Regions from separate parts of the Pseudomonas sp. FP2335 genome, predicted to be linked through region 1. Evidence: predicted binding sites of a transcription regulator. Region 1 holds the regulator's gene; the other holds the start of a gene.
What was found. The regulator sigma-54, encoded in region 1, starts transcription at its own class of promoters, with help from an activator protein. The targets are predictions, from matches to a motif close to ANTGGCATNNANNTTGCTNT.
Positions count from the first base shown of each region.

Region 2: the regulator sigma-54 is predicted to act here: its motif matches at 1,680-1,699, upstream of PSH81_RS19995 (CmpA/NrtA family ABC transporter substrate-binding protein).

Region 1 is NZ_CP117437.1:1,048,416-1,052,797, forward strand. It holds gene PSH81_RS04485 (ZIP family metal transporter) at 1-137, shown strand, start outside; gene PSH81_RS04490 (HPr family phosphocarrier protein) at 172-444, opposite strand; gene rapZ (RNase adapter RapZ) at 461-1,318, opposite strand; gene ptsN (PTS IIA-like nitrogen regulatory protein PtsN) at 1,321-1,785, opposite strand; gene hpf (ribosome hibernation-promoting factor, HPF/YfiA family) at 1,798-2,103, opposite strand; gene PSH81_RS04510 (RNA polymerase factor sigma-54) at 2,179-3,672, opposite strand; gene lptB (LPS export ABC transporter ATP-binding protein) at 3,857-4,382, opposite strand, start outside.
Region 2 is NZ_CP117437.1:4,463,505-4,467,886, forward strand. It holds gene PSH81_RS19980 (winged helix-turn-helix domain-containing protein) at 1-286, opposite strand, end outside; gene PSH81_RS19985 (FliM/FliN family flagellar motor switch protein) at 453-668, opposite strand; gene PSH81_RS19990 (secretin N-terminal domain-containing protein) at 683-1,576, opposite strand; gene PSH81_RS19995 (CmpA/NrtA family ABC transporter substrate-binding protein) at 1,827-3,053, shown strand; gene PSH81_RS20000 (ANTAR domain-containing response regulator) at 3,067-3,642, shown strand; gene PSH81_RS20005 (NarK/NasA family nitrate transporter) at 3,854-4,382, shown strand, end outside.

The DNA of each region.
Region 1 (4,382 bases):
CCGCGGGGGCCATGTTGTTGGTGGTGACTCACGAGGTCATCCCCGAGTCGCGGCGCAACGGTCACGAGATGCTCGCCAGCCTGGGGTTGTGCATCGGGTTTTGTTTGATGATGGTGATGGATACCGCATTGGGCTGAAGTCGTTGCGACTTCACGCCCGTCTTCAAGGGTGTCACTCACCCTCATCAAAGAAGTTGTTGATCAGCGCCACCAGGGCGTCCATGGCTTCCTGCTCTTGCTCGCCTTCCGTCTTCAAGTGAATCCGGGTGCCCTTGCCGGCGGCCAACATCATCATGGCCATAATGCTTTTGCCATCGACCATGGACTCTGGCGTACGCCCCGCGCGGATCTGGCAGGGGAACTGCCCGGCAACGCCGACGAACTTCGCGGAAGCCCGGGCATGCAGCCCCAGCTTGTTGATGATTTCAATTTCCAGAGCAGGCATCGCGGGGGTGTTCCTTTCAGCTAAGGTCGCGGTGGCGAACCTGGACGTTCTTGAGGGTTTGTTGCAGCAGTTGGCCCAGGCGTTCGGTCAGGTAGACCGAGCGGTGGTGGCCGCCGGTGCAGCCAATGGCAATGGTGACATACGCCCGATTGCTTGCAGCGAAGCGCGGCAGCCATTTGAGCAGGTAGCTGGAAATGTCCTGGAACATCTCCTCGACATCCGGTTGCGCCGCCAGGTATTCAGCCACAGGTTGGTCCAGCCCGGACTGATCACGCAGTTCCGGTTTCCAATAAGGGTTGGGCAGGCAGCGCACATCGAACACCAGGTCGGCGTCCACCGGCATGCCGCGCTTGAAGCCAAACGACTCGACGAGGAATGCCGTACCCGGCTCGGGCTGGTTCAGCAGACGCAGCTTGATGGCATCACGCAACTGGTACAGGTTGAGCCCGGTGGTGTTGATCTTGAGGTCGGCGAGGTCAATGATCGGCCCCAGCAACTTGGTTTCGTCCTCGATGGCTTCTGCCAGGGAGCGATGGGGGCTGCTGAGGGGGTGGCGTCGACGGGTTTCAGAGAAGCGCTTTAGCAGGGTCTCTTCGTCGGCGTCCAGGTACAGCACATCGCAATGAATGTGCTTGGCGCGAACTTCCTCGAGCAGTTGCGGGAACCGCTCAAGGTGGCTGGGCAGGTTGCGGGCATCGATCGATACGGCCACCAGCGGTTGCGCCAGCTCGGTGTGGATCAACGCGCGTTCCGCGAGCTCTGGCAGCAGGCCGGCGGGCAGGTTGTCGATGCAGTAGAAGCCACTGTCCTCAAGTACGTTGAGGGCGGTGCTTTTACCCGAGCCGGAACGGCCGCTGACGATGATCAAACGCATGATTACTGCCCGTTCTGTTCATCCAGGACTACCTGATACAGCGCCTCATTGCTACTGGCACTGCGCAGTTTGTCGCGTACTTCCTTGCGGTCGAGCATGCTGGCGATCTGCCGGAGCAGTTCCAGGTGCGCATCGGTGGCGGCTTGCGGGACCAGCAGAACAAACAGCAGGTCGACCGGGGCGCCGTCGATGGCGTCGAAATCGATGGGAGCGTCCAGGTGCAGCAGGGCGCTGACAGGTGCCTCACAACTTTTGAGGCGGCAGTGGGGAATGGCGATGCCGTTGCCAAAACCGGTGGAGCCGAGTTTTTCACGGGCAATCAGAGCCTCGTAGACATCTTGCATCTCCAGGTCAGGCACTTCGCGGCTGATCAGGTTGGCAATTTGCTCAAGGGCTTTCTTTTTACTGCCACCCGGCGCGTTCACGAGGGAACGGCCGGGGGTCAGGATGGTTTCAAGTCGAATCATGGGTGGGGAGTGTTAGCGGCCTGTGCCCTGGAGGAGGCTCTGCTGCTTTTCCTTATGCTTTTTGATTTGGCGATCCAGCTTGTCGGTCAGGTCGTCAATGGCGGCATACATATCTGAATGCTCGGCATTAGCGACTACTTCCCCGCCGGGTATACGCAAGGTGGCTTCGATTTTCTGCTTCAGCTTTTCGACAGTCATGATGACTTGCACGTTGGTGATCTTGTCGAAATGCCCCTCAATTCTTTTGAGTTTTTCGCCGATATAGGCGCGCAGCGGTTCGGTCACTTCCAGTTGGTGTCCACTGATGTTGACTTGCATACAGCTTCTCCTTCGTTGCCAGTGCATAAAGCGGTGGGCAGGAATACCCACCACTGGAACGCTATGGCCCGCCCGTCACATCAAACGCTTACGCTCGCTGGAAGGCGCGATCCCGAGGGACTCGCGGTACTTGGCGACGGTTCGACGGGCGACCTGAATGCCTTGTGCCTCCAGTAAACCAGCGATCTTACTGTCACTCAATGGCTTTTTCTGATTTTCCGCGGCAACCAGTTTTTTGATGATCGCGCGGATCGCCGTGGACGAGCATTCGCCGCCTTCGGAGGTGCTGACGTGGCTGGAGAAAAAGTATTTCAGCTCATAAATACCCCGTGGGGTATGCATGAATTTCTGCGTGGTCACCCGTGAAATCGTCGATTCGTGCATGCCGACTGCTTCGGCGATGTCATGCAGCACCAACGGTTTCATCGCTTCGTCGCCGTATTCCAGGAAGCCGCGCTGGTGCTCGACGATCTGGGTGGCGACTTTCATCAGGGTTTCGTTGCGGCTTTGCAGGCTCTTGATGAACCAGCGGGCCTCCTGCAACTGGTTGCGCATGAAGGTGTTGTCGGCGCTGGTATCGGCGCGGCGTACAAAGCCGGCGTATTGCGGGTTGACCCGCAGGCGTGGCACCGACTCCTGGTTCAACTCCACCAGCCAGCGTTCGTTGTCCTTGCGCACGATGACGTCAGGCACCACGTATTCGGCTTCGCTGGACTCGATCTGCGAGCCCGGGCGCGGATTGAGGCTCTGTACCAGCTCGATCACCTGGCGCAGGTCGTCTTCCTTGAGTTTCATGCGGCGCATCAACTGGCTGTAGTCGCGGCTACCCAGCAAGTCGATGTAGTCGGTCACCAAGCGCTGGGCTTCAACGAGCCAAGGCGTCTTGGCAGGCAGTTGGCGCAATTGCAGCAACAGGCATTCGCTGAGGGTGCGGGCGCCGATGCCGGCGGGTTCGAACTGTTGGATGCGGTGCAGGACGGCTTCGATCTCGTCCAGTTCGATGTCCAGTTCCGGGTCGAACGCTTCGAGGATCTCCTCAAGCGTCTCGTCCAGGTAGCCCTGGTTGTTGATGCAGTCGATCAGGGTCACAGCGATCAGGCGATCGGTGTCCGACATCGGCGCGAGGTTCAATTGCCACAACAGATGGCTCTGCAGGCTTTCACCGGCGGACGTGCGGGTGGTGAAGTCCCACTCATCATCATCGTTGCTGGGCAGGCTGCTGGCGCTGGTCTGGTAGACGTCTTCCCAGGCGGTATCCACGGGAAGTTCGTTAGGAATGCGTTCGTTCCATTCACCTTCTTCCAGGTTATCCACCGTTGGGGCGGTTTCCTGATAGGAAGGTTCCTGCACGTCGGAATTGGGTTTTTGCTCGATGTTGTCGGCCAGCGGGTCTGCGTTATCGAAGTCGTCGCCTTCTTCCTGGCGTTCGAGCATCGGGTTGGACTCCAGGGCCTCCTGGATTTCCTGTTGCAGGTCCAGGGTCGACAATTGGAGCAGGCGGATGGCCTGTTGCAGCTGCGGTGTCATCGTCAGCTGCTGGCCCATTCTCAGGACTAGCGATGGTTTCATGGCAGGGGCTTAACACCTTATTCGCCGGCGCAATGCGCCATCCACGACAGGGCGCGTGAGCGCCAAACATAAGCAAATTATATGCCTGATGTCGGGGGCTTTGCCTAGAGCACGGTAACAATAAAAATCCGGAGGTTTTCATTGACTCCCGCGCATCTTGGCAGCGGCCGTGACACCACGGTGTTTACAGGCGGAACTCGTGACCCAGGTAGACTTCCTTCACCAATTCGTTGGCCAGGATCGTGGCGGCGTCGCCTTCGGCAATCAGCTGGCCATCGTTGACGATATATGCGGTTTCGCAGATGTCGAGGGTTTCACGCACGTTGTGGTCGGTGATCAATACACCGATGCCCTTGGCTTTCAGGTGGTGGATGATTTGTTTGATGTCGCCGACCGAGATCGGGTCGACGCCGGCAAACGGTTCGTCCAGCAGGATGAATTTCGGCGCAGTGGCCAGGGCGCGGGCGATTTCCACACGACGACGCTCGCCGCCGGACAGGCTCATGCCGAGGTTGTCGCGAATGTGGTTGATGTGGAATTCCTGCAGCAGGCTTTCCAGCTCCTTGCGACGGCCATCACGGTCGAGTTCCTTGCGGGTCTCGAGGATCGCCATGATGTTGTCGGCCACCGACAGTTTGCGGAAGATCGACGCTTCTTGCGGAAGATAGCCGATACCGGCCCGTGCACGACCGTGCATTGGCTGGTGGCTG
Region 2 (4,382 bases), 2.6 Mb from region 1:
CATAGATCGTCTTGATAAAGCCCTTGTCGCCCTTCAAGTGCTTGCGCAGCGAGTAGATGCAACGCGTCAGTGATTCCTCGGCCACCTCGCCACGAGGCCAGGCCAGCTCCAGCAAACGATCCTTGGTCATCAGCGTGCCGGCCGAGGCCAGCAGCAACCGCAGGACCTGCCCCTCTTTGGGCGGCAACTGAATGTCCACCTCCCCGCTGGTCAAACGGCCATCGCCATGCAAGGTCCAGCGGGCAAAGACGAGGGGCGCCGTCGATTCATCAATCACGACAGCCATACGTACCTCTGCATCCAACTACTGACATTGAGTTCCCTATTTTCCTGTACCGACTCACCCGCCAACCGCATGACTATAAAAAAACGTCCTACACCTCGCGCCAGGACAAAACCCATTCATCCCGCGATTTTCGGAAGCGTGCCTTAGGACAATTCCTTGCGCGGCCCTACCGACCTAGCCACTCCTGGTAGATCTCATGCAGCTCAACCCCTAACCGATCCTCCAACTGCACCAGCTCGCCCAACGCCATTAAATGGCCGTTAACCCGAACTTCGACGCAGCGGGTGACGCCCGGTGCCAAGGGCAACACCTTCCCCACGTCGAACGCAGCCAGGCGCTTGCGACTGATCAGTTGCTCCTGCAGAAGTATTTCCAGGTGCATGGGAAAACGCCTATTCATTGAGAGATTTCGCGACCCGGCCGCATAAATGCACGTTGCACACGCTTGGACTGCTCGGCACTCAGCAGCGGTGGCACAGCATTGTCGGCCTGCCACAATGCGGCATCATCCGGCGGTTTGAAGACATCCAACTCCGCCACCCACTTCTTGATCAGTGTCACCTGGGCGGGCTTGCCCTTGATCAGCAAGCTGTTGGTATCGGGGTAGGCAATCAGCGCAAGACGGGCGTCAGCCGGCGCGCCCTTGCGCTCCTTGGCGAGGCGGGCCTCGATCAGCGAAACCATCCCCGGCACCGTAATCGTGTTTGCGCCCGCCCCGTAACGGCGATCCGCCACGTCACGGTTGAACACCTGCACCACACCAAACGCCGCTGCGGGCTCGGCTGGTTTGCGGTCCATCAGTTGTGCCAGGCGCAGTACCCGGTCCACATAGCTTGGCGGGCCCGACACGTAGAACGTACGCGCTCCGCTTGCACGCAGCGGATAACGCGATTCATCAAGCCCGGTACGCCCCATCAGGCTGCGCAGCCGGGCGACGGAAATGTAGCGGAGCGCCACCGCCGAGCTGCGCGCTTCACCAGCGTCATAGAGGTACACCACGCGCCCGTGGCTGTACCAGATCAACCCTTCGCGCTCGGCCAGCAGTTCCAGGACCTGTTGCGGGGTCTCGAAATCGAATACGCCACTGACCTGCCGACGAGCGGCTTGAGGACTGACCACCACCGGCAAGCCCAGGGGCACGGAAAGCGCAGTAAAAAACCTGCGCAGGCTTTGTTCCTGCGCCAGATAGGGCTCACCCCGGGCAAACGAGGAGCCCACTAACAACGCAACGCACAACAACCAGTTGCACAGCCGGTGGCGGGTCATGCTTGCACGGGAATCAGTCTGCACCTTGGGGTTTCCTGGGCGGCCGGGCGTAAAGAAACGGCCATACTGAAAGGCACTCAGCTTTCAATCTTGACGGAAAGCTGACGGCAAGTGACCTCCACCGCCCCGTGGCATGTGCATTGCTTTGCACTGTGCATCAGAGCGCGCGCCAACGAAGGCGCAGGCTTACGGACAAAGGCGTCGTTACCTTGCAAGGGCCTCTATCGCCACCCGAGGGAACGACGCTTTTTTTTGAGAGAAAAGGCAGGTGTTGATGAACGAACCGGTAGACTACAGCCCGACCCGCAATGCGCTGGCCTGGGTCAATGGCAGTGACGCCCCGGAAAGAAGCAGCCTGGACCTCGGCTTCATGGCCTTGAGCGATTGCGCCTCGCTGGTCGTCGCCGCCACCCAGGGCTTCGCCCAACCTTATGGCCTGACACTCAACCTCAAGCGCCAGGCGTCCTGGGCCAACCTGCGCGACAAACTGGTCAGCGGTGAACTGGACGCCGCCCACAGCTTGTACGGGCTGATCTACGCGGTGCACCTGGGCATCGGCGGTGTAGCGCCGACCGACATGGCGGTGCTGATGGGCCTGAACCAGAACGGCCAGAGCATCAACCTGTCCCACGGCCTGCAACAGCAAGGAGTGGTCACTCCTGAGGCGCTGGATCGCCACGTGCACCAAAGCCGCACAAAACTGACCTTTGCCCAGACGTTTCCCACAGGCACCCACGCCATGTGGCTGTATTACTGGCTGGCGAGCCAGGGCATTCATCCGCTACGGGATGTCGATAGCGTGGTGGTCCCACCGCCGCAAATGGTCGCGCATCTGCAAGCCGGGCGTATCGACGGTTTCTGTGTCGGCGAACCCTGGTCCGCCAGCGCGGTGAAGCAGAACCAGGGCTTTACGATGGCGACTACCCAGGCGATCTGGCCGGATCATCCGGAAAAAGTCCTTGGCTGCACCCAGGCGTTCGTCGACCAATACCCCAACACCGCCCGCGTACTGGTGATGGCGATCCTTGAAGCCAGCCGCTTCATTGAACAGAGCCAGGAAAACCGTCGCTCCACCGCGCAATTGCTCAGTGCCCGCGACTACCTCGACGCGCCGCTCGACTGCATCGAACCGCGCCTGCTCGGCACCTACGACGACGGCCTCGGCAACCACTGGCAAGACCCCCATGCCCTGCGTTTTTTTGCCGAAGGCGCGGTGAACCTGCCGTATCTCTCCGACGGCATGTGGTTCATGACTCAATTCCGTCGCTGGGGCCTGTTGCGCGACGACCCGGACTATCTGGATGTTGCCCGCCAGGTCCAGCAACTAGCGCTCTATCGCGACGCCGCCAGCGCCGTTGGCCTCAGCACGACAGCCGCAGACATGCGCAGCAGCCAACTGATCGACGGCAAGATCTGGGACGGCCATGACCCCGCCGCCTACGCGCGCAGTTTCCGCCTGCACGCAATGACCGATCCCACAAGCCGCCAGGCCTTGCGCTGACAGGAAGAACGATATGCTGCGAATCCTGTTGATCAACGACACCCCGCGTAAGGTCGGCCGACTCAAGGCCGCGCTGATCGAGGCCGGTTTCGAGGTGATCGATGAGTCAGGCCTGACCATCGACCTGCCCGCGCGCGTCGAAACGGTGCGTCCGGACGTGATCCTGATCGATACCGAGTCACCCGGGCGCGATGTGATGGAACAAGTGGTGCTGGTCAGCCGCGACCAGCCCCGGCCCATTGTGATGTTTACCGACGAACATGACCCAGATGTGATGCGCCAGGCGATCAAATCCGGCGTCAGCGCCTACATCGTCGAAGGCATCCAGGCCCAACGCCTGCAACCGATCCTCGACGTGGCCATGGCGCGCTTCGAGAGTGACCAGGCCCTGCGCGCCCAGCTGCAGGCCCGCGACCAGCAGTTGGCCGAGCGCAAGCGCATCGAACTGGCCAAGGGCATGCTGATGAAAATGAAGGCCTGCAATGAGGAAGAGGCCTACACCCTGATGCGCCGCCAGGCCATGAGTCGCCAGCAGAAACTGATCCAGGTGGCGGAGCAGATTATCGCCATGAGCGAGTTGCTCGGCTGATCTGGCGCAGCTCTTGCTAAAGGATCTTCACAGGTAGCCAACGGCGGTTGCCCCTCCACGACAAAGACGTCGCACATCCGGTTTGCCCCTCGCGAACCCGGTGGCGGCGTTTTTGCGTTTTGGCCCCAGTGCATGGGGCCGGTGGGGCGGCCTTAGCCGGCTGTTCCATCACCAGGCCTTCTTACAAGACTTCCAACCGTTGAGGTGCGTGATGAAATCAAGCTTCTGGAAATCCGGGCACACCCCGACCCTGTTTGCCGCATTCCTGTATTTCGATTTGAGCTTCATGGTCTGGTATCTGTTGGGCCCGCTGGCGATTCAGATTGCCGCCGACCTGCACCTGACCACTCAACAACGTGGCCTGATGGTCGCAACGCCGATCCTCGCCGGCGCGGTGCTGCGCTTTTTGATGGGCATGCTGGCCGACAAACTATCACCCAAGACCGCCGGGCTGATCGGCCAGGTGATCGTGATCGCGGCGTTATTAGGCGCCTGGAAACTCGGTATCCACAGCTACGAGCAAGCCCTGTTGCTGGGTGTGTTCCTCGGCATGGCCGGCGCATCCTTTGCGGTCGCACTGCCATTGGCGTCCCAGTGGTATCCCGCCGAACATCAAGGCAAAGCCATGGGCATTGCGGGCGCAGGCAACTCCGGCACCGTGTTTGCGGCGTTGCTGGCGCCAGTGCTGGCAGCCGCGTTTGGCTGGAGCAATGTGTTCGGTTTTGCGCTGATCCCATTGA